2 regions of the Rhodococcus sp. NPDC058639 genome follow, and region 2 is predicted to be linked to the other one. Evidence: riboswitches for the same ligand, from Rfam matches in the RefSeq annotation. Region 2 holds a riboswitch; the other holds the start of a gene.
What was found. Region 2 has a riboswitch for S-adenosylmethionine ahead of ACFWU2_RS10945 (putative leader peptide). Riboswitches for the same ligand answer to the same signal wherever they lie in the genome.
Positions count from the first base shown of each region.

Region 1: linked by a shared signal. The riboswitch ahead of ACFWU2_RS02965 (aminotransferase class V-fold PLP-dependent enzyme) and the one ahead of ACFWU2_RS10945 (putative leader peptide) in region 2 are both predicted to bind S-adenosylmethionine.

Region 1 covers NZ_JBHXRF010000002.1:356-18,847, forward strand. The annotation lists gene ACFWU2_RS02950 (hypothetical protein) at 1-369, shown strand, start outside; gene ACFWU2_RS02955 (M1 family metallopeptidase) at 389-1,729, opposite strand; gene ACFWU2_RS02960 (Pls/PosA family non-ribosomal peptide synthetase) at 1,735-5,640, opposite strand; SAM riboswitch class IV at 5,857-5,973, shown strand; gene ACFWU2_RS02965 (aminotransferase class V-fold PLP-dependent enzyme) at 6,043-7,356, shown strand; gene ACFWU2_RS02970 (hypothetical protein) at 7,555-8,148, shown strand; gene ACFWU2_RS02975 (winged helix-turn-helix domain-containing protein) at 8,206-8,724, opposite strand; gene ACFWU2_RS02980 (YbaK/EbsC family protein) at 8,951-9,424, opposite strand; gene ACFWU2_RS02985 (crotonase/enoyl-CoA hydratase family protein) at 9,528-10,358, shown strand; gene ACFWU2_RS02990 (inorganic diphosphatase) at 10,467-10,958, opposite strand; gene dacB (D-alanyl-D-alanine carboxypeptidase/D-alanyl-D-alanine-endopeptidase) at 11,123-12,529, shown strand; gene ACFWU2_RS03000 (zinc-dependent metalloprotease) at 12,526-13,557, shown strand; gene tilS (tRNA lysidine(34) synthetase TilS) at 13,533-14,576, shown strand; gene hpt (hypoxanthine phosphoribosyltransferase) at 14,597-15,151, shown strand; gene ftsH (ATP-dependent zinc metalloprotease FtsH) at 15,405-17,870, shown strand; gene folE (GTP cyclohydrolase I FolE) at 17,945-18,492, shown strand, end outside.
Region 2 covers NZ_JBHXRF010000005.1:3-13,527, forward strand. The annotation lists partial or broken gene ACFWU2_RS10900 (glucose-6-phosphate dehydrogenase (coenzyme-F420)) at 1-117, opposite strand, end outside; gene ACFWU2_RS10905 (LLM class flavin-dependent oxidoreductase) at 218-1,366, opposite strand; gene ACFWU2_RS10910 (DUF1684 domain-containing protein) at 1,363-2,133, opposite strand; gene ACFWU2_RS10915 (NtaA/DmoA family FMN-dependent monooxygenase) at 2,130-3,500, opposite strand; gene ACFWU2_RS10920 (LLM class flavin-dependent oxidoreductase) at 3,514-4,620, opposite strand; gene ACFWU2_RS10925 (dipeptide ABC transporter ATP-binding protein) at 4,610-6,220, opposite strand; gene ACFWU2_RS10930 (ABC transporter permease) at 6,217-7,116, opposite strand; gene ACFWU2_RS10935 (ABC transporter permease) at 7,109-8,122, opposite strand; gene ACFWU2_RS10940 (ABC transporter substrate-binding protein) at 8,126-9,769, opposite strand; gene ACFWU2_RS10945 (putative leader peptide) at 9,845-9,958, opposite strand; SAM riboswitch class I at 9,952-10,045, opposite strand; gene ACFWU2_RS10950 (LLM class flavin-dependent oxidoreductase) at 10,108-11,151, opposite strand; gene ACFWU2_RS10955 (GNAT family N-acetyltransferase) at 11,148-11,654, opposite strand; gene ACFWU2_RS10960 (FAD-dependent oxidoreductase) at 11,651-12,784, opposite strand; gene ACFWU2_RS10965 (ABC transporter substrate-binding protein) at 12,807-13,525, opposite strand, start outside.

The DNA.
Region 1 (18,492 bases), on a different contig from region 2:
AGCGCAGCCCGTGAGGCCTCCGACGTCGCACGGCAGTACGCCGTCACCCTCACCTCGGTCGGTGCCGACCTCGAGAGTGATTTCACCGCCGTCCTCGACGGGGCGACCGGCGAGTTCGAGAGGATGTATGCGGAGTCGAGTGAGCAACTCAGGCAGTTGCTGATCGACAATCAGGCGCAGGCCGAGGGCGTCGTAGTGGAGTCGGGTATCAAATCCGCGACAGCGACGAAGGTCGAGGTGCTGCTGTTCATCGACCAGTCGGTGACCAACGCACTCGTTCCCGAGCCGCGGCTCGACCGCAGCCGCGTCGTGATGACCATGGAACTCGTCGACGGTCGCTGGCTCGCGTCGCAGGTCGATCTGCCCTGAACTATCGCGTCGCCGTCGATCAGATTCTCGGCGGTGCCGGAAGTTCCTTCTGGCCCAGCCACGCATCCCACAGAGGTCGCAGTGACGTGTCGGAGAAGCGTGCAGCGAGATCTTTGAATTGCGTCGTCGTGACGTTGGAATGACGGTGTTCCGACGTCCATGTCCGGAGGAGCGTGAAAAACGAGTTGTCGCCCAGAGCCAGGCGCAACGCGTGCAGGGTGAGCGCTCCGCGCTTGTAGATCCGGTCGTCGAACATGTCCTTCGCGCCGGGATCCTCGAGGAGGATGTCCTGAGACTTGCGGGAAAGACCGCGATACGCGTCGGCCGCGAGGGCTTGGGCGGACGGCCCGCCGGAGTTCTCGGACCACAACCACTCCGCGTAACACGCGAAACCTTCGTGGAGCCAGATGTCGCACCAGCGAGACAATGTCAGGCTGTTGCCGAACCACTGGTGAGCCAATTCGTGTGCCACGAGCCGTTCTTCGGTCCTGTGCCCGTCGCAGAAATTCGCCCCGAACGTGGACAGACCCTGCGCCTCGATGGGGATCTCGAGGTCGTCGTCCGTCACCAGTGCCGTGTAGTGCGCGAAGGGGTACGGGCCGAACAGGCGCGTGAACAACTCGAGCATCTCCTGTTGGCGCCCGAAGTCCTTGTCGAACGCGTCGCGCAGGCGTGGCGGGTGTACCGCATATTGCGGCACCGGTGACGACGCGATCGTGCGCATCTCGTAATGACCGATCTGCACGGTCGCCAGGTACGTCGCCATCGGCTCGGGTTGCTCGTAGACCCACGTGGTCCGGCTGGATTTGGTCGTCTTGTGGACGAGCGTTCCGTTCGCGATCGCCTGGAACGGCGCGTCGGTGGTGATCGAGATGCGGTAGGTCGCTTTCGATCCGGGATGGTCGTCGCACGGAAACCACGACGGAGCACCGTTCGGCTGGCTCGCGACGAGCGACCCCTCCTCGAGTTCCTCCCACCCGACGTCACCCCACATTGTGTGGAGCGGCGTAGGGGTGCCGGCGTACTGGACGGAGATGGTCAGCACCGCGCCCGCAGGGATCGAGTCTGTGGGGGTGACGGTGAGCTTGCCGTTGCGGTGCACGAATTTGGCGGGTCGTCGCCCGTTGACCGTCACCTTGGACACCCGCATCGGCGGCGCCAGGTCGAGTGCGAACTTCCCCCGCACATCGGTGGTCGTCGCGATGATGACGGCCCGACCCTCCAACCGGTTCGCCATGATCTTGTAGGCGAGATCGAGTTCGTACCGCGACACGCGGTAGCCGCGGTTGCCGCTGGTCGGAAGGTACGGGTCGAGGGGACGGTCGGCGGTCACAGGCGGCACCGCCTTCGCGGCTTTGATCGGCTTCACCGCGGTGACCAGTCGCCCGGGGACGTCCACGCCGAGATCGGGTTGCCTTGCCAGCGGGTCGAGGGTGGCACGACGTCGCCCCGCATCACCAGAGATGCGGGTCCGACCGTGGCGCCGTCACCGATCCCCGATGCGGGTAGCGCGACGCACTGGGGGCCGAGGGTCGCGCCGGCGCCGAGAGTCACGGTGTCCATGGCCATGATCCGATCATGGAACAAGTGTGTCTGTACAACGCACCCGCGTTCCACCGTCGCGCCGTCGCCCAGTGTCACGAGGTCCGCTTCGGGCAGCCAGTAGCTTTCGCACCACACGCCGCGTCCGATCGTGGAACCGAGTGCGCGCAACCACAGGTTCGTGGCGGCGGTGCCCGTCGCCGCGCGCGCGAACCACGGTGCGGCGACGGTCTCGACGAAGGTGTCCGATACTTCGTTGCGCCACACGAACGAACTCCACAGCGGGTGTTCTTCTCGGCCGATACGGCCGACGATCAGCCATTTCGCCGCGATCGTCACGAGGCACGCGACCGCGCCGGCGGCCATCAGCACCACACCGCCGAGCAGGGCGGCGATCCGGTACCCGAAGTGCGACGCGAGCGTGTTGAGCGTGAAGAGGACTCCCAGCCCGATCCCGAACGTGACGATCATGGGGACGAGCCGGCAGGTCTCGACCAGACCGCGTGCGATCCGCAGCTTCGGCGACGGTGCGAAGGTGCGGCTCACATCGCTGTCACCCGCGGCGCGGCGCAGTCGCACCGGGGGACTGCCGAGCCAGGACGACCCCGATTTCGCTTTCTCCGGTGCGGCCGAGAGGACCGCGACGAGACCATGCTTCGGGACACGACGGCCGGGCGCCGCCATACCGGAATTGCCGAGGAACGCCCGCTTCCCGACCTTGGCGTGCGAGATGTAGAGCCAGCCGCCCCCGAGTTCGTACGACGCGACCATCGTGTCGTCGGCCAGGAAGGCTCCGTCGGCGACCTTCGTGAACTTGGGCACCATGAGCACCGTCGACGCCTCGACGTCCTTGCCGATATCGGCGCCGAGGAGCCGCAGCCAGCCCGGGGTGAGCATCGAGGCGTACAGCGGGAAGAGGAAGGTGCGCGACGAATCCATCAGGCGCTCGGTGGCCCACACCTGCCAGCCGACGCGGCTCCGGACCGGATGCCAGCCCTCCGTCATGCGAATCGACAACAGCCGCACGGCGATCAGCGTGGTGAGTGCGAAGACGAACATGGTCAGCAGCGCCGCGACCGGAAGCATCGCGAGGGACCGGGGAACGGCGTCCGCAATGGTCGCGGTGTTGCGCACCCCCCACACGAGTAGCGCGACACCTGCCGCGATCGACGCGATCGGCAGGCCACCGAGGAGGAGGGAGGTCAAGGCGTACACCGGAATCCAGCGGGCTCCGCGGGGCGGTGCCTCGGCGGGCCAGGGACGGTCGGCCTTGCCGATTTTCTTGGCCGGCGATCCAGCCCAGTGCTGCCCGGACTTCACGCGCCCGAACACCGCGGAGCCGGCCTCGACTTCGGAGTTCTTGCCGATGCGAGCACCGGGGGCAAGGAACGAGCGGGCACCGACCGCCGCGCCGGCACCTACCCGAATGGTGCCGATGTGGACGAGGTCGCCGTCGACCCAGTGACCCGACAGATCGACCTCGGGTTCGATCGAGCAGCCGTCGCCGAGTTCGAGGAATCCGGTGATCGGGGGAAGGCTGTGCAGATCGACATCTCGTCCCACCTTCGCTCCCAGCGCCCGAGCGTAGTTCCGCATCCACGGGGCGCCCGAAATATTCGTTGCTCCGACGGCGTCGGACAGGCGCAGCGCCGCCCACAGCCGCAGGTGCACCGAGCCGCCCCGCGGGTAACTTCCGGGAACCACATTGCGGAGCAACAGCCGCGCCGCCACGACGGCAATCGCCATGCGCCCGGGAGGGGTCAGGAACAGGGCGGCACCGAGGGCGGTCCACCACCACGACAGGGTGACCGTCCACGGCACGTCGACGACCAGGCTGACGACGTTGTTGAGGATCGCGAGCCAGACAACCCACTGCAGCCCGGTGAGCGTCATGAGCGGCACGGTCGCGACGATCTGCGCGAACTGTGCGCGACGGGACACCGGAGCGACCACCCGGTGCGTGGCAGCGGTCGTCGGAGCCAGTTCGTCCAGGTAGACGGCGAGGGATCCGAGGCGCGGCCGGTCGTACAGCTGTGCGACGGTCATTTCCGGGTAGCGGGCACGAATGGCGGTCACGAGCTGGGCGGCGGCGAGCGAACCCCCGCCGAGTTCGAAGAAGTCGTCGTCCAGGCCGTCGATGGGAGCGCCGAGGATGTCGGTCCACAACCCGGCGAGCCACGCGGCGGTGGGGTCGAGACCGAGGGCATCGATCGAGTCGGCGTCTGCACCGGGGAGCGGCCACGGCAAGGCGTTGCGGTCCACTTTCCCCGATGTTCGCGTGGGGAGTTCGTCGACGCGGGCGAGCCGGGGGACGAGGGCGGCAGGAAGCTGCTCCGACAGGAGGTCGTGGGCGGCCGCGAGATCGAAGTCGGGGTCCGTCGAGGCGAGGTAGCCGACGAGAACCGAGTGTCCCGTCGCCGTCGTGCGGACGGCGCAGGCGCCGCCGGCGACGCCGGGAAGGTTCTGCAAGGCATTGTCGACCTCACCGAGTTCGATGCGGCGTCCGCCGATCTTGACCTGATCGTCGGCACGGCCCTGGAACAGCAGTCCTTGCCGGTCGAGCACGACGAGGTCACCGCTGCGGTAGGCGCGCGACCACCCGAGACTCGGCATGGGTGCGTACTTTTCGGCATCCTTCGCCGGGTCCAGATATCGCGCCAGCCCCACACCGCCGATGACGAGTTCACCGGTTTCTCCCTCGGCGACGGGGTTGCCCTCGGCGTCGACGACAGCGAGATCCCAGCCGTCGAGGGGCAGCCCGATGCGGACCGGACCGGAGCCGTCCATGAGTGAGGCGCACGCGACGACGGTGGCTTCCGTCGGACCGTAGGTGTTCCACAACTCTCGTCCCGGAACAGCAAGCCGTTCGACGAGGTCCGGCGGGCACGACTCGCCGCCGAAAATGAGCAGCCGCACCGCTTCGAGAGATTCGGCCGGCCACATCGCGGCGAGGGTCGGCACGGTGGAGACGACGCTGATGTCACGGGAGATCAGCCAGGGTCCGAGGTCCATACCGGACCGGACCAGTGAGCGCGGAGCGGGCACCAGGCACGCGCCGTGGCGCCACGCGAGCCACATCTCCTCACACGAGGCGTCGAATGCGACCGACAAGCCGGCCAGTACCCGGTCTCCCGGCCCGATCGGGGCGTCTCGGCAGAACAATCGTGCTTCGGCGTCGACGAGCGCGGCCGCGTTGAGGTGGGTCACCGCCACACCCTTCGGGGTGCCGGTCGAGCCCGACGTGAAGATGATCCACGCATCGTCGTCGAGCCGTGGACCGCGCAGCGGCGGGTCGGCCCGTACGGGGGCGGTGCCGGGACCGATGCCGTCGTCGGTGACGACGGCGGTGACCCGGGCCTCGGAGAACACCAGGTCGGCGCGTTCGTCCGGGTCGTCGGCGTCCACGGGAACGTAGGCCGCGCCCGCGGCCAGAATCGCCAGGATGGTGACATACAGCTCGGCTCTGCCCGAGGTCATCCGAATTCCGACACGATCACCCGCTCCGACGCCGGCGTCGAGGAGGGTGTACGCGCCCACCCTGACCTTCTCGACCAGTTCCGCGTAGCCGATGACGCTGGTGCCGTCGTCGATCGCCGGTGCGTCGGGATGCGCCTCGGCGGTCGCGCGCAGGATGTCGACGAGGGTGCGGGGTGGCGGTGCGTGCGACGCGCGAAGAAACTCTGCGGGGATCACAGAGCTGCGGGGTTCAGCGGGGAGTGGGGCAGGCAAGTCCGCGGCGTCCTTCTACTCGATGGTGCTCCGGTTATCTCACGTTCAAGTGGACACGAGGTGAACGTCGGGGCGCGCCACCGCCCCGGGTGTGTCGCGCCCCGGCCGAACCCGAGGCGGTATTTCGGCAGGTCCGCGGCTTTCGTCCGCAGCGTCACGGTCGGTGCACCGCATCCGGTTTGACACGAGACCGCCCGACTGCAATCCTCTTCGGCAGGTCATGAGTACCAGCATCAAGCCCCGGCTTGCTGGTCGGCAACCCTCCGCCGCGGTGGGGTGCTCCGGGTGACGACCTGGCTGTGATTCCAATACCGGACACGGCAAGCGCGGACTCCGCCGGCGATCGTTTTCCTTCGTCGTGGCGATTACCGACGGGTCCCTGGATCGACGAGGGATTTTGTCATGACTGCTGTATCTGCCCCCGCCTGCATCGCGCCGTTCGCACACGTCTCCGGGTGTGACGTGCAGGTGCCGCTCGTGCAGGGTGGCACCTGCACCTACGCCAACTTCGATTACGCGGCGAGTGCACCTGCACTCGCCACCGTCACCGAACGCATCGCCGAGTTGCTGCCGTACTACGCGAGCGTCCACCGCGGCGCCGGATACGCCTCGCGCGTGAGCACCGCGAGCTACGAGGACTCGCGAGAGTCGGTGGCACGCTTCGTCGGTGCCGACACCGATCAGGTTGTCGTCTTCACCCGCAACACCACCGATTCGCTGAACCTGCTGGCGGGCGCGGTGCCCGGCGACGTCGTGGTGCTCGATATCGAGCACCACGCGAATCTGCTGCCGTGGAAGAACTCCCGGGTTGTCGTGGCAGCCGACTCGATTGCGGAGACCGTGCAGCGTATCGCGGAGGAGCTGAACCGGGCGCCGGCCGCGCTGCTCGCCGTCACGGGTGCCTCCAACGTCACCGGTGAAGTGCTGCCGATCTCCGAGCTCGCCGCCCTGGCTCATTCGTGCGGTGCGCGGATTCTCGTCGACGGTGCACAGTTGGTGCCCCACCGCAGCGTGGATCTCACTGCCGACGGAATCGATTACCTCGCCTTCTCCGGTCACAAGCTCTACGCCCCGTTCGGCGCCGGAGTGCTCGTGGGACGCCGCGACTGGCTCGACACCGCCGAGCCGTACCTCGCCGGTGGCGGCGCGGTGCGCGAGGTGAGCCTCGACGGTGCCGAATGGGCTTGTGCCCCTGCGCGACACGAGGCCGGGACACCGAACGTACTCGGGGTTGCCGCGCTGGCCGCGGCATGCGACACCCTCGGCGGATTCGACACCGAGGCCGCGGCGCGGCACGAGGAAGAACTGTGCCGCCTGCTCGTCGACGGACTGAGTGGCGTCGAGGGCGTCGAAATCCTGAAGTTGTGGGACGACTCGCAAGACTGCGTCGGCATCGTGACCTTCACCGTGGACGGATACGAACCGGGTGAGGTGGCGTCGTACCTTTCGGCCGAGCACGGAATCGGAGTGCGCGACGGGCGTTTCTGCGCGCACCCGTTGCTCGCCCGCGTGGGACGCCCGGGTGGGGCGGTGCGCGCGTCGCTGGGGTTGGGTAGCTCGTCGGCAGACGTGGACCGGCTTCTCGCCGCGCTGCGCACTCTGGTTGCGCAAGGACCTTCGTGGACGCACGCGAAGACCGACGGCGTGTGGAGCCCGGCACCGGAAACCCGGCCCGGACTCGCGCAGTCGGGAGAGGGTGCGCCGCAATGCATCTGACGGCGATCGTCACGGTCGACAATTCCCCACGGGCTCGGTAGGGTAATCGCATGATCTCGGAGGCGACAACCACGGCGCACTGGTGCCGTCGGCATGTCGACCTGTGCCGCACGGCCTCCGGCACCTGTCCGGCCTGAGTTCTCTCCGCACGCTTTTCTTCAGCTGCTGCCACTCACGGCAGATTACGAGAGGTCACTCATGTCGTACAACGATTCTGCCTACCCGGATTCTGCGCAGCGGTTGCTGCGCGTGGCGGTCGAACTGTCCGGGCGGTCCGGGCCCGATTACTGGGCCGATCTCACCGTGGGCCGTCCGGGCGAACCGCCACTCGATCCGGCCGCACCGTCCGGCAACGTGATTCGCGTTCGCGCCGCAGACCTGCGGGAAGCGGGGAAGATTCGCGATCGGATCCGCAGCGAGGCCGCCTCGGAGGGCCGTGACCCCGACGCGGTGACAGTGCTCGTCGATCTCGAGGTGCTCGTCGATCCCGATGCACGTGCTGCGCGCCGGCACGCCCGCATTGAGGGGACGACCGCCCGCCGGGAACCGGGCACGCTGTCGTATGTGGGGACTCCCGAGGGGCTTGCGAGCCTCATCGCCGACGTCCACTCCGTCGGGGTGGCGGACGGCGTCACGCTCATTCCCGTACCCGTACCGTTCACTGTCGAACATCTCGTCGACGGCACGCTCCCGTGGCTCGAAGCCCGCGGACTGCTGACGGTGTCACCGACTGTTGTGGAGGTTCTGCGACGGTTCGGTGAGGGGGTAGGTCCCGCGGCACGCGCGTCGTAGCCGGACACCGAGACCAACGAAGGGGCAGGAGATTTCTCCTGCCCCTTCGTTTGTGCTCTAGGCGCTTCGCCGGTGGAGAGGCGTGACGATCTGGACGCGCGCATCGGGGTCGAAGCGGTACCCGGCTCCTCGGACAGTGGTGATGATGTCGCCGAACCTGCCGAGTTTCGACCGGATCCGGGAGACGTGCACATCGACGCTCCGGTTACCGCGTTCGGGATCGATGTAGCCGGCACCGAGGGTGCGCAGAGTCGAGCGGGGAACCGCTGTGCGAGGGCGATCGACGAGATAGGAAAATATCTCGAACTCGGTGTGGCTCAGTTCTACTCGGCTGCCGTCGAGCACCAGACCGCGAGCGGGCAGGTCCACCACGAGCGGTGCGGGCCCCGGGCTGAGGAGCGTGTGTGTGCGTGCGCCGGGAAGAAGGCCGGTCGCTGTTTCGCGGAGCGCGTCGGCGAGTGCCGCGAGGTCGCCGGGGTTGACAGCTCCCGTGTCCGAAACTTGCACGATCAGAACAAGTTCCGGCTCGTCGACTGACGCGGTGCTGCTTGCGCGTTCGAGGTGGTCGGTGGTCATCGAAGACTCCGCTCGGAGAATGGATATCGGCGCGCCACGTGACGCATATGCCGCGGGTGACGATCGCGGTTGCCGGGAAAGGAGGAGGGCTGGTGCGTATCTCAGCGTGCACACAGGCTCGAGCGGGTGCGGCACAGGTCGACGTGCCTGCGGCTCCACGCTCGGTCGGTCATGAGTCGAAGTGTACCGCGCGTCGCACTTCGGGTGGTAGCCGAGCGATACCCCTTCAGTCCACGTCCACGTCGATTCCCGCCGTGACGCGCATCAGTTCGGGGTACGTGGTTCGAAACAACGTGTTCGCGCATCCACCCGCCGCCCACAGTTCGGCGTGGTCCTTCAGTGACAGATCGATGTAGGTCGGAAGGTTGGTGGGATGTCCGAGCGGGGCGACGCCACCGACAGGCTGGCCGGTGACCTCGACGACCACCGAGCGGGGTGCCGGCACCAGGGTGCCACCGAGGCGCTCGCCGGTGCGGTCGAGTGCGACCCGGTGTGCGCCCGACACCAGGAGCAGGATCGGTTCGTCGTCGAGAAGGAACACCAGTGACTTCACGATGGCGCCCAAGTCGGCTCCCACCGCCGCCGCGGCCTGTTCCGCAGTGGTCACGGAGTCGGGTTGCCGGGTGATGAGCCCGTGGTGTCCACGAGCGATGAGCGTGTCGGCGACACGGGCCACGTTCGGGTGCCAGAACCTGCTCATGAGTCAAGAGTAGGACCTGATCATCGGGGACGAATACGCGAAACGCCCGAGTAGTTTCGGGGCGGTGGCAGTGCTCGCCGACGAAGGACATTACTCTCGAGTAATGACCGATCACACCAGTTGGAAAGCGTTCACCGTCGAGCACAAGGACCACGTCGCCCAGGTGACGCTTATCGGCCCCGGCAAAGGCAACGCGATGGGCCCGGACCTGTGGTCCGAGCTGCCCGTCCTGTTCGCCCAACTCGACGCAGATCCGGACGTGCGTGCCGTCGTGCTGGCCGGCGCGGGCAAACACTTCACGTTCGGCCTCGACCTCGTCGCGATGGGTGGTGACCTCGCGGCGGTCCTCGCAGACGGTGCCCGCGCGAAGGCGCGCACCGATTTCCACGGGATGGTCAAGCGCATGCAGGCCGCCATCACGGCCGTCGCCGACTGCCGCAAGCCGGTCGTCGCGGCGATCCAGGGCTGGTGCATCGGCGGCGGTGTCGACCTCATCACCGCGGCCGACATCCGCTACGCGAGTGCCGATGCCAAGTTCAGCGTCCGCGAAGTGAAGGTGGGCATGGTCGCGGATGTCGGCACCCTTGCGCGCCTGCCGTACATCATCGGTGACGGGCACGTCCGGGAACTCGCCCTCACCGGTAAGGACATCGACGCTGCGCGCGCCGAGAAGATCGGTCTGGTCAACGACGTCTTCGCCGACGCCGACGAAGTCCTCGCCGCGGCCCACCGGACGGCTGCGGAGATTGCGGCGAACCCGCCGCTGGTCGTGCACGGGATCAAGGACGTCCTCGATCACAGTCGCTCGGCGCAGGTCGACGACAGCCTTCGCTACGTCGCGGCATGGAACGCGGCGTTCCTGCCCTCAGAGGATCTCGGCGAGGCGATCAAGGCGATCTTCGAGAAGCGCGCGCCCGAGTTCAAGGGACAGTGACGACGGCCGGTATCCCGGCACACCCCCGAAAGGACGAATCTCCCGGCCGATCCGTGGATCATCCGGGAGATTCGTCGTCGCAGGACACTCTGGTGTTCTGCGGCAGGCTCAGTGGCCGCCGTTGTCCTTCAAGCGCGCGATGGAGGCAGTGACCTCGGCCTCGGCGTCGGCGCGGCCCGTCCAGTCCGCGGCTTCGACATGCTTGCCCGGCTCGAGATCCTTGTAGTGCACGAAGAAGTGCTTGATCGCGTCGAGCTCGAACTGCGGCACGTCGCCGATGTCCTGGATGTGATCCCACCGCGGGTCACCTGCGGGGACCGCGAGAACCTTGTCGTCGCCACCGGCCTCGTCGACCATCTTGAACATGCCGACCGGGCGGGCGTCGACGATGACGCCGGGGTACACCGACTCGGGGAGCAGTACGAGGCAGTCGAGCGGATCGCCGTCTTCACCGAGAGTGTTCTCGATGTACCCGTAGTCGGCGGGGTACCCGAACGCGGTGTAGAGGTAGCGGTCGAGCTTGACGCGGCCGGTCTCGTGATCGACCTCGTACTTGTTCCGCTGCCCCTTGGGGATCTCGATGGTGACCTCGAACTCCACGCGCTTGCCTCACTTCGTCGGTGTTTTCGCTCGCCGATACGACATCCGTATCTGCGGTGATGGTCCGGAGAAAGGATAACGGGCGCGGCGCTAGTCTGGACGACGCAGGTACCGGACCACGAAGGCGGCCACCAGGGCGCGAGTGTGCAGGACACAGCGGAGGCGTGTTGGCGGGGCAGGAAAAGATCAAGAAGCAGGGTTCGTTGGTCACACGTCGGCGCCGGAACATCCGGATCCTGTTCGGTATCTGGGCAGCCGGTTTTCTCGCACTCGTCGTGGGCGGCGCATTTGCCGTCTACGACGTGCGCACCACTGCGAGCGCCACGATCGCGCCCGCTCCCGCACCGGTCATCGCGGACCTCGCGGTCGCGCCGGTGGCGGACGATGCCCCGGCTCCGGTCCCCGCAGCCCTGGCCGCCGCGCTCGACGCAGCCGTGAAGAACCCGGCGCTCGGATCGTTCACCGGATCGGTCACCGACGCGGCCACCGGGACCGTCCTGTGGTCCCAGGAGCCCGACCGGCCGATGACCCCCGCATCCACGACGAAGATCCTCACCACCGCGGCGGCGTTGCTCGGCCTGCCCAGCGATCACCGCATCACCACGCGGGTGGTCGAGGGCTCCCGTCCCGGCGAGATCGTCCTCGTCGCGGGTGGCGACCCCACCCTCACCGCTCAGCCCGTCGGCGAAGACGGTTTCTACCCCGGCGGTCCCCGCATCGCCGATCTCGCGCAGCAGATCCAGCGCAGCGGAGCCGTCGTCGACACCGTGGTCGTCGATGTCGGGATCTTCAGCGGAGACCCGCTTGCGGTCGGATGGGACGCCACGGACGTCGGTGACGGGTTCGTCGCACCCATCGAACCGGTGATGCTCGACGGGGGACGCTTGCGGCCGCTCGAAGACGAGTCACCGCGTTCGGCTACTCCTGCGCTGGACGCCGGGCGAGCGCTCGCCGCCGCACTCGGCGCCGATCCCGAGAAGGTCACGATCGGGACGGCCTCGCCGGGCACAGCGCCCATGGCATCGGTTCAGTCCGCACCCCTGCGGACACGACTGGAACAGATGGTGCAGCACTCCGACAACGTGCTCGCCGAAACCATCGGACGGGAAATCGCGATCTCCTCGGGTAGCGCGCCCACGTTCACCGGTGCCGTCCAAGCTGTGACCCGCACTCTTCAGGGCGCCGGGATCGACACTTCCGGGGTCACGCTCGAGGACCTCAGCGGCCTCTCCCTCGACAACCGCATCCCGGCGCGGGTCCTCGACTCGATCGTCGCGCGCGCCGCCGGCCCGGACGCTCCGGCCCTGCGTCCGATGCTCGATTACCTGCCGGTCGCGGGTGCCACCGGCACCCTCAGCGACCGCTACGGCACCACTGCGCGTGCCGGAGCCGGGTGGGTGCGCGCGAAAACGGGCACACTGAGTCTTGTGAGCGGGCTTACGGGATACGTCGTGGACGTCGATGGGCGGGTATTGACGTTCGCACTCATGTCGAACGACCGGTTCCCCAACGAAGCACGACCCGCGCTGGACGATGTCGCGGCCGTACTCCGGGGATGCGGCTGCCGATGAGCGAGCAGGAGCGGGGCCTCGGCGACGCGATCGACTGGGAGTTCGCGGCGGGTGTCGGTGCCCGGCTCGCGCGCTCCGGCCCCGCGATGTCGGGGTATACCCGTGACGCCGCCATCGAGGAGCTGTACGCGGCGGCCGAGCGCGCCGAAGGCCCGGTGCGCGAGCAGACCGGGATGGGTGACGGAACGGTGTCGCCGCCCGCGCGCGTCGTGGATCGTCCCGACTGGGTGCGTGCCGCGGCGGAGTCGATGGCGGACCTCACCGGGTCCGACCGGAGCGGACGCTGGCTCGGTAAGCCCGCGGGCGCGCAGGCAGGCGCGATGCTCGCGTACCTCGCGTCGGCCGTCCTCGGCCAGTACGACCCGTTCTCGCGCACCCTGCTGCTCGTCGCACCCAACGTCGTCGCCGTCGAGCGCGCACTGAAGGTGCCGACCTCGGACTTCCGCCTGTGGGTGTGTCTGCACGAGGTCACCCACCGTGTGCAGTTCGAGCAGGCTCCCTGGATGGCGGACCTCATGCGCGAGTCCACCGCCGAACTCACGGCAGCGGTCGACGAACCGATCGGCGAGGTCGTGAGCAGGTTCGTGGCCGCCGCCCGCGATCTGCGCACTCCCGGCGACAAGCCGATGTCGCAACGCGGCATGGTCGGATTGCTGCGTGCCACGCAGGCGGAACCCCAACGCGAATCGCTCGATCGGATGCTGGCGCTCGGAACGCTGCTCGAAGGCCACGCCGATCACGTCATGGACGGGGTGGGACCGTCCGTCGTTCCGTCGGTGGCACGGATCCGCCGTGCGTTCGACAGCCGGCGCCGGCGCAGCGGCAACCCGATCCACCGCGTGATCCGCGTCGTTCTCGGCGTGGACGCGAAGATGGCGCAGTACGTGCACGGCAAGAGGTTCGTCGACGCCGTCGTCGCGAAGGTCGGCATGACGCAGTTCAACGCGGTGTGGTCCGGCCCCGACGCGCTCCCGACTCTCACGGAGATCGACCACCCGGACGCCTGGATCGCACGGGTGCTGGGCTGACCGTGCCGCCCGCTCCGCTGCTGCCCGAACTGCCCGCCATCCACGAGGTCCGGCTGGCAGTGCGTGCCTGGCTGTCCACACACGATGTGCGCGCGGTAGCCGTCGCGCTGTCCGGTGGCGCCGACTCCGCAGCGTTGACAGCGGCGGCCGTGGCCGAGGCCGCCGAGGTGCACGCCGTCGTCGTCGATCATCGTTTGCAGGAGGGCTCGTCGGACATCGCCGCGCGCGCCGCAGATTTCGCGCGTGCGCGCGGGTGCGCCTCCGTCCGGGTGGTAGCGGTAGAGGTGACCGGCCCCGGAGGGCTCGAGGCCGCTGCTCGAACCGCCCGGTACCGGGCGCTCGACGATGCGCGCGGCGGAATGCCGGTCCTGCTCGGCCACACCCTCGACGACCAAGCCGAGACGGTGCTCCTCGGTCTCGGCCGCGGTTCGGGGCTTCGCTCGATCTGCGGGATGGCGCCGTTCGACGCCCCGTGGGGGAGACCCTTGCTCGGCGTGCGGAGAAGCGTCACCCGGCGCGCATGCGGCGAACTGGGTTACCTCCCGTACGAGGATCCCCACAACGCGGACCCGCGATTCACTCGCGTCCGTTTGCGGACGGAGGCCCTCCCGATGCTCGAGGAGATTCTCGATGGCGGAGTCGCCGCGGCGCTCGCGCGTACCGCCGCGCAACTTCGGGACGACGGGGAGGCGCTCGACGAAGCGGCTGCGGACCTGCTGACCCGTGCCGCGACCCGCCGCGAGCCCGAGGACGACTGCTCACTCGATGTGACGGTGCTCACCGACGCGCCCGCTGCGGTCCGCCGCCGGGCGGTTCGCTTGTGGCTGCTCGGACGCGGTGCACCTGCGCCGAACGACAAGTCGCTGCGCGCAATCGACGATCTGGTGGTCCTCTGGCACGGGCAGGGGGCCGTCGCGGTGGGCCGGGGGCCGGGAGCAGGGACCAGGTTGGTGGTGCTGCGTCGGCGTGGCAGGCTGAGTATGGAGTTCGTCGACCAGCAGCGGTGCGCGGACGACTGACGGAAGGTGGGTAGAACCCGGTGTACGAAGGTGACATTGCCTCGGTGCTGATCTCCGAGGAGCAGATCGCAGAGCGGACGGCCGAACTGGCGGCCTCGATTGCGGAGCGATACCCCGAGGGCGCTCCGGAGGGTGACCTCCTGCTCATCGGTGTACTCAAAGGCGCGATCTTCTTCATGACCGACTTCGCCCGAGCCCTGCCGATCCCGGCCCAGATGGAATTCATGGCGGTGAGCTCGTACGGTTCCTCGACCTCGTCCTCCGGTGTGGTCCGGATTCTCAAGGACCTCGACAAGGACATCGCCGGCCGCAACGTCCTGATCGTCGAGGACATCATCGACTCGGGGCTGACGCTGTCGTGGCTGATCCGCAACCTGTCGACGCGCAACCCGGCGTCGCTCGAGGTCGTCACCCTGTTGCGCAAGCCCGACGCCCAGAAGATCGACGTCGAGGTCAACGACGTCGGCTTCGACATCCCCAACGAGTTCGTCGTCGGGTACGGACTCGACTACAACGAGCGGTACCGGGACCTGCCCTACATCGGCACTCTCCACCCGAAGGTCTACAGCAGCTAGCACCGCGGTGGGAGTGCAGACGCCCCAGATGAGCCGCACGCAGCTCGCCGCGGGTGGGAACAAGGGACGCCGCCGGTTCGTTGTGACTTCGAACGACCTGCTGCGACTCGGCGGCGGTTCGTCGTCACGCGGTAACCTTGCGGTGCCTGGTTGGTCACTGCTCGCGAAACCGCGACCGTACCGGGTGTAGCGCCCTCGACACGACACCGATGACGTCACTATCGAAAGGACCGGCCGGCCGGGCCGAACCTGTATGAACCGCAAGACAGTGTTCCGTAATCTGGCGATTGTCGCCGGCATCCTGTTGGTCATCTACGCCTTCAGCTACTTCGGCGACGACACGCGCGGCTTCACGAAGGTGGACACGTCTGTCGCGATCTCGCAGCTCGAGGCGAAGAACGTCAGCGAGGCGCGCATCGACGACCGTGAGCAGCAGCTCCGGTTGTGGCTGAACAACGGCGACGATGCGACCGAGGGCAGCACCGAGATCATCGCGAAGTACCCCGCGTCGGCATCGGAGCAGATCTTCGATCTGGTCGGTGATTCCGGCGTGCCGAAGTACAACACGCAGGTCACCCAGGAGAGCTGGCTGACGTCGATCCTGCTGTTCGTCATACCGATGGCCATCCTGCTGGTGGTGTTCTTCCTCGTCATGAGCCGGATGCAGGGCGGTGGCCGCGGCGGGATGATGGGCTTCGGCAAATCTCGTGCCAAGCAGTTGACCAAGGACATGCCGAAGACCACGTTCAGTGACGTCGCAGGCGCGAACGAAGCGGTCGAAGAGCTTTACGAGATCAAGGACTTCCTCCAGAACCCGAGCCGGTATCAGGCGCTCGGCGCCAAGATTCCGAAGGGCGTTCTGCTGTACGGCCCTCCCGGTACGGGTAAGACCCTGCTGGCGCGCGCTGTCGCCGGCGAAGCCGGAGTGCCGTTCTTCACGATTTCCGGTTCGGACTTCGTCGAGATGTTCGTCGGCGTCGGTGCGTCTCGCGTGCGCGACCTGTTCGAGCAGGCGAAGCAGAACGCACCCTGCATCATCTTCGTCGACGAGATCGACGCCGTCGGCCGGCAGCGCGGTGCAGGTCTCGGCGGTGGCCACGACGAGCGCGAACAGACCCTCAACCAGCTCCTCGTCGAGATGGACGGGTTCGGTGACCGCTCCGGCATCATCGTGATGGCGGCCACCAACCGGCCCGACATCCTCGACCCCGCGTTGCTGCGCCCGGGACGCTTCGACCGGCAGATTCCGGTCGGCAACCCCGACCTGGCCGGTCGTCGCGCAATCCTCGCGGTGCATTCCAAGGGCAAGCCCATCGACCCGAACGCCGACCTCGGCGGTCTCGCCAAGCGCACCGTGGGCATGTCCGGTGCCGACCTGGCGAATGTCGTCAACGAGGCGGCGCTGCTGACCGCTCGCGAGAACGGCACGGTCATCACCGAGGCGACGCTCGAGGAAGCCGTCGACCGCGTGATCGGTGGGCCGCGCCGCAAGAGCCGCATCATCAGCGAATACGAGAAGAAGATCACGGCCTATCACGAGGGTGGTCACACACTCGCTGCGTGGGCCATGCCCGACATCGAGCCGGTGTACAAGGTCACGATCCTCGCGCGTGGTCGCACGGGCGGGCATGCGATGACCGTGCCCGAGGACGACAAGGGCCTGATGACGCGGTCCGAGATGATCGCCCGCCTGGTCATGGCGATGGGTGGCCGCGCAGCCGAAGAACTCATCTTCCGCGAGCCCACGACAGGCGCCTCGTCCGACATCGACCAGGCGACGAAGATCGCGCGCGCGATGGTCACCGAGTACGGCATGAGCGCGAAGCTCGGCGCCGTCCACTACGGGCAGGAGCAGGGCGACCCGTTCCTCGGCCGGTCGATGGGGACGCAGACCGACTACTCGCACGAGGTGGCGCGGGAGATCGACGAAGAGGTGCGCAACCTGATCGAGGCGGCACACACCGAGGCGTGGTCGATTCTCAACGAGTACCGCGACATTCTCGACGTGCTCGCCGGCGAGCTGCTCGAACACGAGACGCTCACCCGTAAGGATCTCGAGCGGATCCTCGCCGATGTCCGGAAGCGCCCGCGGATCACCGCGTTCAACGATTTCGGTGATCGCATCCCGTCCGAAAAGCCGCCGATCAAGACGCCGCGCGAACTCGCAGAAGAACGTGGCGAGCCGTGGCCGGCGGAGCCGCCGAGCCTGACGAAGCCGCCGCAGCCGCAGAACCAGCCTGACCCGCACGCGCCCAACGGCAGGCCGCAGCACGGCGACGACCGTCAGCCGCAGTACCCGGGTGCGCCCCAGCCGGCGCAGCCGCAGTACCCGGGCGCCCAGCCGCAGTACCCAGGCGCCCAGCCGCAGTATCCCGGCGCTCAGCCGGCGCAGCCGCAGTACCAGCCGTCGGCTCCCGGAAACGGGTACGGCCAGCCTCAGCCGATCCCGGCGTCCGAGCCGCTGCCCGGATTCCCGCCGGCGCCGTACCCGGGTGGACCCCGGCACGCGACCCGGCCCGACTACGGCGCTCCCGCCGGTTGGTCGGCACCGGGCTGGCCGCCGGAGGAACAGCAAGACGAGCGCGGAACCTTCCGGGGCGGTTACCCCGATTGGACCCGCACGGGATCCGACGACTCCGATGAACAACGGGACGAGGGACATCCGACCCCCGAACCGCCACCCACGCAGCCGTGGGAAGGGCCGTCCGGCCAGCGTTGAGACGACGAGCAACTTCAAGAGTGGAGGACTGGCGGGTGTCGGTTGATCACGTGGGTACGGCAGCGGGTTCCGGTATGGACGACGACGACGTGGTGTCGCAGACGCTGAGTGTGGAGGCGGGGCGGGTTTTCGACCAGCCACGTGCAGAGGCGGCCGTGCGGGAACTGCTCATCGCCGTCGGCGAGGATCCTGAACGAGAAGGTCTGCGCGACACCCCGGCGCGCGTTGCACGGGCATATCGTGAGGTGTTCGCGGGCCTGTTCACCAACCCCGACGAGGTTCTCAACACCACCTTCGACGAAGGACACCGGGAACTCGTGCTGGTGCGCGACATCCCGATGTACTCGACGTGTGAACACCACCTGGTCTCCTTCCACGGTGTCGCGCACGTCGGCTACATTCCCGGCCCGACCGGTCGCGTCACGGGTCTGTCGAAGCTCGCACGCGTAGTCGACCTCTACGCGAAGCGCCCGCAGGTACAGGAGCGCCTCACCAGTCAGATCGCCGACGCACTGGTGCGCAAGCTCGAGCCGCGCGGAGTGATCGTGGTCGTGGAGGCCGAACATCTCTGCATGGCGATGCGCGGCATCCGGAAGCCCGGGGCGAGCACGACCACGTCGGC
Region 2 (13,525 bases):
CGACACCGTCGCCGAATCCATCCCGTGCGCCTCCGCGAGCACCCCGAGTTCGACCAGCTCACGCGGCCCGAACTGCTCCGCCGACGCCTTGTAACCCAGCTTCAGTTCCTGTGCCACCGAAATCCTCCGACCGTCGTAGTGCAAGTTCCCCCGAGTATGCCCCTCTGGTCGAGACCGGTGTGGTGCCCGAAACGCCCCCGTGGAAACCGGATGCCGGTCAGGCGGCGCGCAGTTTCCGCAATCCCCACTCGCGCGCCAGCAGTTCGTAGGACCGCAAACGGTCCTCGTGCTTGTGCGTCACCGACGTCACCACCAGTTCGTCGGCGCCGGTCACGCGCCGCAACGAGTCGAGGTGTTCGGCGACCACGTCCGGCGATCCGACGAACTGGGTGATCAGCCGATCGTCGACGACGGCGCGTTGCTCGTCGGTGAGGGGCGGCGCACTCGTGGGATCGGGATACGGCACGGCGCCGTGCCCGCTCCGGATGCTGTGGGTCCAGTGCCCGTAGGTCGAGGCCAGTTCCCGAGCGGTCGCGTCGTCTTCGGCGACGACCGCATCGGCAGAGACCACGACGTACGGTTCCGACAGGACCGCCGAAGGCCGGAACGCTGCGCGGTATGCGTCGACCGCGTCGACCGTGGTGCCCGGACTCACGTGGTAATTGGCACCGAAGGGCAGCCCGAGCCGACCCGCCAGGTCCGCCGACGGCCCCGCGCTCGAACCGAAGAGCCACACCTGAAGGTCGGCGTTCTCACCGGGGGTGGCGTGCAGGTCCGTTCCGTCCGGTGCGGTGAATGTGCCCTGGAGGAACGCGAGGATGTCGCCGACCTGGCTGTCGAACTCCGGAGCCTGCGCTCCCGGTTGCTGCAATACCCCGAAGCTCGCGGCCAGCCGCGACGAGGAGAGCAGTGTCGCAGGAGAGAAGGGCGGCGGGATGACGAGTCCGTCCCGAACTTCGATCGGACGGGCCACGGGTTCGGGTGCTCCGGATGCAACGGCGGCGAGCGCTTCGGCCCGTCGCTGTCCCGACCTGCCCAGTCCCAGATCGATCCGTCCCGGATACAGCGCGTCGAGCGTCCCGAACGCCTCGACGATCCCGACGGCTGTGTTGTGGCCGAGTTGCACGGCGGCAGCCCCGACCCGAATCGTCTCTGTCGCAGCAGCTATGGCGCCGATCAGCACGACCGGCGACGACGACGCGACAGCCACGAAGTGATGCTCGGCGACCCAGTACCGCCGGTAGCCCCATGCCTCGGCGTGACGCGCCAGATCGATGCTGTTGCGCAGCGCCTGCGCCACGGTCGACCCCTCGCTGACCGGAGAGAGGTCGAGGATGGACAGCGGCACCGGGTTCGACGCGCTCATGCCGGCGCCTCGCCGGTACGCGGGTTGCGTTCACCGGCGTCGACTGCGAACGGCAGACGGTTCTCCGGAGGCGCGACCGGGCACGTGGCCGCGTCGGTGAAAGCGCACGGCAGGTTCGCAGCCCGCGTGAAATCCAGTACGACGCTGCCGTTCCCGGATCGTTCTGCACGGAGAGTCCTCGCAGCCGGATAGGTGGTGACACCACTGGTCGCGTCGGTGAACAGGATCTGCAGCGGCCCTTCGGCGTCCCCGAAGGCGACGAGTTCGTGTTCGGCACCGTCGTGGCGGAAACGGACGACGCCGGCCGCACGGTGGTGGTGTTCGAGTCCGTCGACGACCGCTCCGGTGGTGACGACGCGCTCGTCGTCGAACGGGGTGAACCGTCCTGTCAGTCGCCACGCCGGATCCGGGTCGTACGCCGGGATGTGCGTGAACGACTTGAGGGCGGGAGCCTCGCGGTCGTGGATGCGGATACCGAATCGCCCGGTGCGCTGGATGACCTCGACGAACCCCCGATCGAACTCCACTTCCGCGCCCGGAGCACCTTCGGCAGGTTCGAGCCGTGTGATCTCCCCGTCCAGATCTCGGACCACGGTCGTGCCGGCGACGTGCCAGCGTCCCGGCACCTCCTCGAATCGGGTGGGGGTGCCGTCGAGCCAGTGCAAGGCGGTCAGGCTCAGCCAGCCGAGGGGCCGACGGAGGCTTTCGTTGCGCTCGGTGTGCCACTGTTGCCAGTCGGCGACGAACCGGTCGAGTGTCGTGGTCACGATGCACGGACTCCTTCTGTGACGGTGCGCTGGTCGGCTACCCCGAGGTGGCCGCGCAGGGTGGTGGTTCCGTAATCGGCGCGGAAACTGCCGCGCTCTTGGAGAAGTGGCACGACCTGGTCGACGAAGTCGTCCAGTCCTCCCGGTGTCAGGTGCGGTACGAGGATGAAGCCGTCGCTCGCGTCGGTCTGTACGTAGAGATCGATCTCGTCGGCGACCTGCTGCGGCGTCCCGACGAATTGCTGGCGTGCGGTGGTCTCGATGACGAGTTCGCGGATGCTCAGGTTTTCGGCGTCCGCCTTCGCCTTCCATGCCCGCGCGACTGCCAGCGGGTCCTTGGCGTGACGCACCCGGCCACGGGTGATGGTCACATTGTCTTCCGGTTCCACATCGGGCAGCGGACCGTCGGGGTCGTAGGACGAGAGGTCCTTGCCCCAGATCTGTTCGAGGAACGCCAGGGCGGTCTGCGGACCGACCTGTTGCAGCCGGATGTGCCGGGCACGTTCCTGCGCGTCTTCGGGCGAGTCCCCGAGTACGAATGTCGCGGCGGGGAGAATCTTCAGGTCGTCGTGAGTCCTGCCGTACTTGGCGAGCCGACTCTTGACGTCCGTGTAGAACGCGCGCCCTTCCTCGAGGGTGCCGTGCCGGCTGAAGATGGCGTCGGCCCGGGCGGCGCCGAACTCGCGGCCCTCGTCGGAGTCCCCGGCCTGAAGCAGTACGGGATGGCCCTGTGGGCTGCGCGGAACCTCGAAGCGTCCGGTGATGTCGAACTGGGTGGTGTGGAGGTCGACGGGGGTGATCGCCTCGTCGGATGCGAACACTCCACTGGCGCGGTCGATCACCGGGGCCCGGTCACTCCAGCTGTCCCAGAGTGTGCGGACCGCTTCGACCACCTCGTGCGCCCGGACATACCGCTGCGAGTGATCGAGGTACCCGCCCCGCCGGAAGTTCTCGCCCGTGAACGCATCGGAGGACGTCACGAGATTCCACGCGGCCCGACCACCCGAGAGGTGATCGAGAGTCGCGAACTGCTTGGCCAGTTCGTACGGCTCGTTGAACGTGGTGTTGATCGTGCCGGCCAGGCCCAGGTGGGTGGTGGCGCCGGCCAGCGCTTCGAGCACGGTGAGCGTGTCCGGTCGGCCCACCACGTCGAGGTCGTGGATGCGGCCGCGGTGCTCTCGCAATCGCAATCCCTCGGCAAGGAAGAAGAAGTCGAATTTTCCGCGTTCGGCGGTGCGAGCGAGATGCAGGAACGACGCGAAATCGATCTGGCTTTTCGACGCCGGGTCGGCCCAGACCGTGGTGTTGTTGACCCCCGGGAAGTGCGCGCCGAGGTGTATTTGCTTACGTATCGTGTTGCGGGACACTGATGTCAGCCCTTCAGTGAGCGGAAGTGAAGCGGTTGGCGGGCCGGTCGAGACCCAGTCGTTCGCGCAGGGTTCCGGTGACGAGTTCGGCGGCCGGCCGCAACGCCGGCAGCACGTCGGCGACGAGGCGTTGCGTGGTCGAAGACAACGCGAGGGGTCGAAGAACGACGCCGTCCACGCCGCGCACCCCGTCGAGCAGTTCGACGAGTCCGCGGGACGTTCCCCGGTGGAGCACGGTTTCCGGACGGTAGTGCGCACCGGCCCAGTCCTCGAGCCGGGAGAAATCGTCCGTAGCGTCGCCGTCGCTCGCGGCGAGCAACAGATCCACGTCGAGCAGGACATGGAGGCGACGGCCGTTCGCGGCGGCGCGCACGCGGTCTGCGAGATCTTCCGCCGCGCGCAGATCTGTCGCGCGAATCCGTACGAGATCGGCTCGCGCAGCGGCGAAGTCGAAGGAGTGCTCATCGCTGATCGTTACTGCGATGAGCGGCTGTCCCTGTGGGGACCGCGGCGTGATCGACGGGCCCTTGACGGAGAAGTATTCACCCTCGAAATCGATGTAGTGCAGCTTGTCGCGGTCGACGAATCGGCCCGTCTCCACATCCCGTATCTCGGCATCGTCCTCCCAGCTGTCCCACAGTCGGGAAGCCACCTCGGCCGCCTCGTGGGCTTCCGCCCACAGTGACCCGTCGTGCTGGGCCTCTTTGCGCCCGAACAGCCGTGTCGGAGCGTCACCCCGGGTCACCGCGACCTCCCATCCGGCGCGGCCGAGAGTGGTGTGGTCGATCGTCTGGATCGCCTTGGCGACATGGAACGGTTCGGTATGGGTAACGGTCGCGGTGGGGATCAGTCCGATCCGGGACGTGGCGGTGGACAGCCGCGCAGCAATACCGACCGCTTCGAGGCGACCGCGCACGGTGTTCTCGGCGGAGGTGACGCCGAAGTTGTCGGGCAGGAAGGCGAAGTCGACACCCGCCCTGTCGGCACTCCCGACGAGGTCGCTCCAGTACCGTGCAGTGAAGAGGTCCTCGGCGCGCGAATCGTCGCGTCGCCACGACGCGGGGTGGAGACCGGTGCCCGCGAATTCGACGGCGAGCAGCAATTCCGAACTATCGGGCATGACGAACCTTCCCTGGGATGGCGTCGAGCAGCATCTTGGTGTACTCGTGCCGTGGGTTGTCGAAAATGTCTGTGGTGGTGCCGCATTCGACGACATCGCCGGAACGCATCACAGCGACGGTGTCGCTGATGTGGCGGACGACGGCGAGATCGTGGGAGATGAACAGGTAGCTCACACCGAGCTCGTTCTGCAGTTCGGTGAGCAGGTCGAGGATCTGGGCCTGAACCGACACGTCCAGTGCGGAGACCGGTTCGTCGAGCACCACGAGTTCCGGTTGCAGCGCGAGGGCTCGTGCAATTGCGACGCGCTGGCGTTGCCCGCCCGACAACTCGGCAGGTTTGCGCTCGAGGTGGGACGGCGCCAGCGCCACCTGGTCGAGAAGCTCCGCGACTCTGGTGCGACGCTCCGCCCGGGTTCCGATACCGAAGGCGTCGAGCGGTTCGGCGACGATCTCGCGTATCCGCAGTTTCGGGTCGAGCGACGCGTACGGGTTCTGGTGGACGATCTGCACCCGGCGGCGCAACGCCCGCAGTTCGCGGCCTCGCAGCGCGGTGATGTCGCGCCCGTCCAGCTGGACCGTCCCCGTCGTTGCGGTGTCGAGCCGGATCGCGATCCGTGCCACGGTCGACTTCCCTGATCCTGATTCCCCCACCAAGGACAGCGTCCGGCCGCGGTGCACATCGAACGACACGTCTCGCACCGCCTCGAGCGAGGATTTCCGGCCGATGCGGAAGGTTTTCGACACGTGGGAGACGGACAGGATCGGATCGCTGCCGTTGTCCCGGCCGACGCGACGAGGCGCATCCGCCGAACTCGGTGCCGCAGCAATCAGCGAACGCGTGTATGCGTGCTGCGGGTTGTCGAGTACCTGGAGCGCCGGCCCGGTCTCGACGATCCGTCCGTCCTTCATCACGACGATGCGGTCGGCACGGTCCGCAGCGACACCCAGATCGTGGGTGATCAGAAGAACCGAGGAACCGGTTTCCGCGATCCGCTCCTCGAGATGGTCGAGGATGCGTCGCTGCACCGTGACATCGAGTGCGCTCGTCGGCTCGTCGGCGATGACCAGTTCGGGGCGGCATGCGAGGGCGATACCGATGAGCACCCGCTGTCGTTGCCCGCCCGAGAGATCCTGCGGGTACTGCTCGGCACGCAGTTCCGGGTGGTCGAGCCCGGCCTCGTCCAGAATCCGCAGAGCGTCGATCTTCGCGGTGCGGCGATCCGCACGGCCGTGGATCCGCAGCACTTCGGCGATCTGGTCGCCGATGCGGACGACCGGGTTGAGCGAGGTGGCCGGATCCTGCGGGACCAGGCCGATGCGTGCGCCTCGAAGTCGTGTCCATGCCCGTTCGGGGAGTTCGTCGAGGCGCTGACCGTCGAACGTGACCGTGCCACCGGTGACCCGGCCGCTCCCCGACAGAAGACCGAGAATCGCGTGCGCTGTGGTCGATTTCCCCGATCCGGACTCGCCCACCACGGCCACGACCTCGCCGCGAGAGACGGAGAAGTCGATTCCGTCGACGGCGGGGACCGTATCCCGCCCCGAGCCGTACACCACGCGCAGATCGCTGACCTCCAGGAGAGGGCGGGTAGTGGTCATCGGGTACCTCGTTTCTCGACGGCGTGGCCGATGCGGTGAGCAGCAAGCACCACCGCAACGATCACCAGGCCGGGCAGAGTGGTCATCCACCAGGCGGTCGCCAGATAGTTGCGGCCTTCCGAAATCAGCGACCCCCACTCGGGTGTGGGCGGCACCGCGCCGAAGCCGAGGAAGCTGAGCGACGAGACCGCCAGGACGGCCATGCCGAATTCGACTGCGGCGAGGGCAAGGACCGGCGCGTACGAATTGCGCAGCACGTGACGGCGCAACACCGAGTGCCACCGTGCACCGGAGGCGAAGGCCGCTTCGACATACAGTGCGCGCCGCACCCGCAGCACCTCCGAGCGCATCACCCGGGCGAAGTTGGCGACGAGCCCGACGCCCACGGCGATCGCCACGTTCACGGTTCCGAACCCCAATGCGGTGACGAGTGCGAGCGACAGCAGGAGAGCGGGAATCGACAGCAGCACATCGACGATACGCATGAGCACCGCGTCGAGAACGCCGCCGACCGCCCCGGAGAGCAGTCCGATCGCCGAACCCGCGACGAGTGCGATTCCGACGGCGAGGAGCGTCGCGGTGAGCGACAGCGCCGCCCCGTGCACGACCCGCGTGTAGACGTCGCGGCCGATGTTGTCGGTGCCGAACCAGTGCGCGAGGCTCGGGCCCTCCAGTTTCTCGGCGGGTATCCCCACAAGCGGGTCACCGGAGGCGAAGACGGACGGGAAGAGCGCGAACCCTACCGCGAGGAGCAGCACGCCGGCCGAGACCACGACGACCCCGTGCCGCTGCACCTGCACCACACCCGCACGCCACCGCGACGGACGACCCACCGGTGTTCCTTGCCGCGGCGAGGCACCCGTGTGCAGTTCTTCTCGAGTCAAAGTGTCAGACAAGAGCCTTCACCTCCAAGCCGGTATCGTGCGCGGCGGGTTCGCGCTCGACGTCCGGCGCGACGCCCTGTTGCCGGCGGGCGCCGACGATCCGCGGGTCGATCAGCGGATACAGCAGGTCCACGGCGAGATTGACGAGAACGAACACGGCCGCGGAGAACACGACGATGCCTTGCACGACCGGAATGTCCTGCGTCATCACCGACATCTGTGTCAGCCGGCCGATACCGGCGCGCGAGAACACCGTCTCCACCACCACCGACCCCGCAAGTAGCGACCCGACGAGGACGCCGGCGATCGTGAACGTCGGAATGCTCGACAGTCTCAGGGCGTGCCGCAGCTGGATACGCAGGCGGGAAGCGCCTTTCGCCCGGGCCGCTTCGATGAAGGGCTGGCGCCACGTCGAGGTGAGGCTCGCGGCGAGCACCTGTGCGATCACCGCCGAGACCGGCAATGCCAGCGTGATCGCAGGCAGAATCAGATGTTCGATGCTCTGATCCCCGAATGCCGGCACAAGCTTCAGACGGAACGAGAAGACCTGGAGCAGAATCAGCCCCACCCAGAAGGTCGGGACCGCGACACCGAGCGGGGGCAGGGACAGCAGCGCGTTGCGCAGCCAACCGACGCGGGTGTACGTCGCGAGCAACGCAACCGCCGTTCCCCCTACCACCGCGGCCGTCAACGCTGTGGAAGCGAGGACCACCGTGCTCGGAAGTGCCGCGCCGATCGCGTCGGTCACCGACTGTCCGGTCGAGATGGAGGTACCGAAGTCACCCCGGATCGCGCTACCCAGCGCATTCCGGTACTGCGTCCACACGGGTTGGTCGAGTCCGTACCTGGCCTGCAGTTCGGCGATCGCCGCGGCGTCGACGGGAGTGCCGTTGTCGCCCGACGCGGCCATACTCACCGGATCGGACGGCAGCAGATAGAGGACACCGAACGACACGGTGAACGCAGCCCACAACACACCGACCGCCTGCAGAACGCGGGATACGAGATAGCGCACCACGGTTTACTCGCTCAGCCAGGTGTCGAAGAATTGCAGTCGCGCCGACGCCTCGAAGGCAAGATCCTGCACGTTCGGGCCGACACCGATCGCCTGTGACAGCTCGACCGTCGGGACCCACAGACCGTTGTCGAGCACGAGTTGCTGTGCCTGCCGGATCAATTGCGCACGCACCACCGGATCGGTGGTCGTCAATTGAGCGGTCAGCACCTCGTCGAGCTGCGGGATCGGTCCACGCCGGTTGATGTTGCGTCCGTCGAGCCCGAAGGCCGTGCGCAAGATGTCGCCATCGGCGCGGGTGCTGTTGTAATACGACGACTCGTAGTCACCCGAGTTCTGCCGTGCGGTTTGCTCCGACATGGATTGCAGGTCGAGTTGCAGGTCCACGCCTACGGCACGAAGCTGCTGCTGGACGAGTTCGAGGATCGCCTGGTTTCCCGCGAACACGGGGCTGAACAGCACGGGGAAGCTCAGCCGCTGTCCGTCCTTGACCCTGACCCCGTCGGCGCCGGGGACCCATCCGGCCTCGTCGAGGATGCGCTGCGTCTTGTCCGGGTCGTAGGTGACGTCGTCGAGCGCGGCGTAGCCGGGGGTGGCCGAGGCCAGTGTGCTCGTCGCCGGCTCGAAGTCGGGTCCGAGGACGGTATCGACGAGTTCCTGCCGGTTGATCGCCGACAAGAGCGCGGCGCGGACCGCGGGATCGGTGAGCACCCCACGAGTGACGTTGGGCTGGAACCCGAAAGGAATTCCGGGATTCGACGTGGTGAGAATGCCTCCACCGGCAGCCTCGATCTGGGGGGCGTCCTGCGGCAGCGCATCCGAGATCGCATCGAGCTGTCCCGACGCGAGAGAACCTGTGCGCACACCGGATTCGGGAACGATCGAGAACTCGATGCGATCGAGATACGCCTCGCCGTCGTGCGCGAATGCCTCCGATCCCCACGAGTATCCGGCACGTTTGACGAGCGTCACGGACTTGTCCTGCTGGTAGTCCTCGAGCACGAAAGGTCCGGTTCCGGAAAGATCTCCGGCGCAACGCTCCTCGGCGCTCTTCGCGGCGTCCTTGTCGGAGAGCAGACCGAGCTGCAGTGTCGCGGTGGCTTGGAGAAACGGAGCGTTCGGCGCAGAGAAGTTCACCTGTGCGGTGTGCTCGTCGACCACGGTGGTGCCGGTATAGCCGGCGAGGTAACCGACGGCGCTCGGGGCCTTGACGCCGCCGATGCTGTTCACGATCGCGTCGAAATTGTTCTTGACGGAGGTCGCGGTGAACGGTGTTCCGTCGCTGAAGGTAACACCGTCCTTCAGCCGGAAAGTGAACTGCGTAGCGTCGTCGTTGGCATCCCAGCTTTCGGCGAGCCACGGCACGATCTCGCCGGTTTCGGGGTTCTGATCGGTGAGCGAGTCGACCACCTGGCGTGCGACGTAGATGGTCTGGTTGGTGCCGGCTTGGACCGGATCCGCGCAGGTGGGTGCCTGCGACAGGCCGTACCGCAGTGTTCCGCCGGGCTGCGGAATGCCACCACCGGGTGTGGCCGCCGACGAATCGGACCCGCACGCGGTCAGACTGCCGGCAAGTGCCGACGCGGTGAGGGCGGCGACGACGACGCGGCGGGAAGCGGATATGGACGAAAGTGGCACCTGTGGCTCCATGATCTCGGCACGGCGCCGGCAGCCGCGCGAATGCGAGGTGGCCGGGCCGGAGTAGACGTGCTGCGGGAGAATGCTTTACGAAACGGGGACCGCGCGGCGGCGACAGAGTGCGCCACTGTGGCGGCACAGGTCGACGTGCCGGCGCGACCACGATCCCACCGAAGGCCGATTTCTCATGCTGTCCTCCATCGTTCCCGGCGGTAGCACCCTCACCTGCGAGGCAGGGGGTTGCTGCGACGTCGTCGAGCCGGGTCTCTCGGTCGCTCTGGATGGTCGTGGCAGACGCTACGCATCCCGCCGCGGGTGGCACACGCTTACGCTCAGCGTGATCGAAACCCCTACCGGGCGACGAGCCGGCCCGGGATCGCCGCACGCAAGGCCGGCGCGACCTCGCTCTGGAACAGTTCGAGACTTGCACGCTGCTCCGCGCTGGTGAGGCCGCCGCGATCGGCGGTGACGTGCATGACCTCGTGCCCGAGCCGTTCGTGATAGCGCAACACCTTGTCGATCACCTGCTGCGGGCTGCCGATCAGCGCGGAACTGCGCTCGACGAAGTCCTCCACGGTGCCGAAGACGCTCGGCTGGCCGGCCTCGCGTGCGAGTCGCAGCCGTTGTTCGAACAACGGGCGGAACCGGTCGACCGCCTCCTGCGACGTCCGCGTCACGTACAGCCCCGCAGTTCCTGCACCCACCCGCGCCGCTGCGGGATCGTGTCCGTACTCCGCCCAGCGCTGCCGGTAATAGCCGATGAGCTCGGCATAGGGCTCGATCGGGTTGGTCACGTTGGCCGAGAACACCGGGTCGCCGTACTTCGCCGCCAGATCGACCGAATCGCGACTCGTTGCGCTGCCGTGCCATATGGTCAGGCGGCGTTGCAGTGGACGCGGCACTGTGACCGCATCGGTGAGCGGCGGTCGGAAGCGCCCCTCCCATGTCGCGGTCTCGTTCTCCCACAACAGCCGGAACAGTTCGTAGCCTTCGCGATTGCGGTCCCACTGATCGTCGGGGGTGACGTGGAACAGCTCCGCTTGTGCGGTGCCGTTTCCCTTGCCGATCATCAGGTTCAGACGCCCACCGGACAGATTGTCGAGGGTCGAATAATCCTCGAACGCGCGCACCGGATCGAGCAGACTCAGCGTGGTCACTCCGGTCCACAGTTCGAGCGTCGACGTGCGTGCGGCGATGTTGCTGAGCACAACCGGCGGCGACGACGACAGAAACGGGTGTTCGTGCCGTTCCCCGACCGCGAACCCTTCGAACCCGAGTTGTTCGGCCAGCACCGCCGTATCCACCACTTCGCGAAGTCGTTCGGCGGGACCGAGCATGTCTCCGGTCACGGGGTCGGGTTGGTGGGTGATCAGGCTCAGCAGCAGGAATCTCACGCGGACTCCACCTTTCGGGTCAGGAATTTCTCGAACGGGTGTGGGCCGATCTCCTCGGCGGGGCGGGTCACGTCGTACAGGGCGGTGTATCCCGCGGCGAGATAGAGGCCGACAGCTTCGGGTTGGCGCCACCCCGTCGTGAGATAGATCCGGGCGTACCCGCGCAGCAGCGCTTCGGTTTCCAGTTCTGCGAGGACGATGCGGGCGAGTCCCCGCCGGCGGTGCCGCCGGGAGGTCCAGATGCGTTTGAGTTCGGCGGTGTCCTCGTCGTATCGCCGGAATGCCCCGCCCGCGACCGGTTCCCCGTCCTCGACGACGACGAGCAACGCCCCGTGTGGCGGGGCAAACTCCTCGCCGGGGTGCGTGATCAGCGCCTCGACCTGTTCTTCGAGCGGGCGTTCGTACCGAGTGCTGTATTCCACCGCGAGTTCGGCCAGCAGTGGCGCCGCGCGAGGGTCGTCCTGCGAGACTGCGTGTATCTGCAGGCGGCGGGTATCGCTCACCGGGCCACCACACCGACGCGGGCACCGACACGGAACACATCCGGTGAGACGGCGGTTCCGTCGACGAGTCCCGTCACCAGTTCTCCGACCGCGGGTGCGAACTTGAATCCGTGTCCGGAAAACCCTGCGGCGACGGTGACATCACCGATCCGGTCGATCACGAAGTTGCTGTCCGGTGTCGTGGTGTACAGGCAGGTGTCGGCGACGACGGTGCCGGGGTCGACGCCTGGAAGCCAGGTCTCCGCATACTCGACGAGTCGCCGGACGCCGTCCGGATCGGGTGCGAAGGTACGGGTCCTGGGGTCCACTTCCGGCCCGGTGCCGTGTTCGCCTATCTTGATTCCGTCGTCCGACCCGAGGCCGTAGATCCCCTCGGTCACCAGACCCGCACCCGGATGGTGGACGAAACTGGGCCAATCGTCGGGTGCGAGGGGAGCAAAATGGGCCGGTTGCTCCTGGGTGGTGCGCAATCGGGGAAGATCCGGGACCGGTGCGATACCTCCCTCGGAAAGGAGTCGCGACGACCACGCTCCGGCGGCGATCACGACATGGCCCGTCCGTACCACATCGCTGTCGGTGATCACTTCGACGCACCCGGCGACACGGCGCAGTTCCCGCACCGTGGCGCAGAACCGGACGTCGGCGCCCTCGAGCGCGGCCGCCCGATGGAGTGCCACGACCGCACGGTCCGCGTGCAACCTGCCGGCACCGGGGTGATGCACCACCGTCGTATCGAATCGGATCCCGGGCCAGCGTTTCTCGGCCGCGGCAGGCTCGAGGACTTCGGCATCGATTCGCAGCGCGTCCAGTACCCGGGCGCGAGACAGGACCGTGGCCGGTGAGCCGTGGTCGACCGCGCCGGTCAGGGTGAGCAACTCGTGCCCTGTCGCGTCCTGGAGTTGCCGCCACAGGGGCAATGCCGAGGCGGCGAACGCGGTGTAGAACTCCCCGTCGTAAGCCTGCCGGTAGATGCGTGAACTTCCGTGCGATGCGCCCCGCCGGTGGCCCTGCTCGAACTGCTCTAGCAGGACCACCGAGCGGCCACGGGCAGCGAGACGCCATGCGGCGCTCGATCCGATGACACCGCCACCGATCACCACGGCGTCGACCCGTGAATTCGCCCGACTCATGTTCTCTCCTTCAGATTCCGAGTCAGGAAGCGGTCTTGGGCAACCCCGGAGGGTTGATCCGTGAGTCGGCCACGGCCTCGCTGGTGATACCCCATCGCTCGAGGACCTGCGTGTACGTCCCGTTCTCGATGATGTGGTCGAGGGCCTCGTTGATCGCCTGGATCAACCCGTTGTCCTTCTTCGTCAGTACCGCGATCTCGCCCTGGAGGTCCGACCCCGCGCCGGAGAACGTCCCTGCCACTTCGGTTTCGCCCGTTTGCAGAGCGTGGAAGGCGGAGGTGGGGTTGGGGCCGACGTATGCGTCGATGCGACCCGAGCCGAGCGCGAGGTAGTAGTCGACCGCGTTCTGGTAGTAGAGGATGTCGGCCGGTGCAAGACCTGCCTCGATGTTCTGCTCGTTCCACTCGACGAGCAGTGCTTCCTGGTTGGTACCCGAACCGACACCGATCGTGAGCCCGGCGATGTCCTTCGCGCCGTCGAAGGTGATGCCGCTGTCCTTCTTCACCTCGACAGCGAGGCTGTCGAGGCGGTAGGTCGCGAAGTCGTACTTCTCCTTGCGTTCCTCCGTCACGGTGACGTTGGAGATGAACACATCGGCCTCCCCGGAATCGACGCGCACGAAGTTCTGCGCCCAGTCGGCGGCGGTCAACTCGATATCGAGGTCGAGCACGTCCCCGATCAGATAGGCGAAGTCGGTTTCGGACCCGATGATCGTGGTGTCGTCGTCGGCGTAGAAGCGCA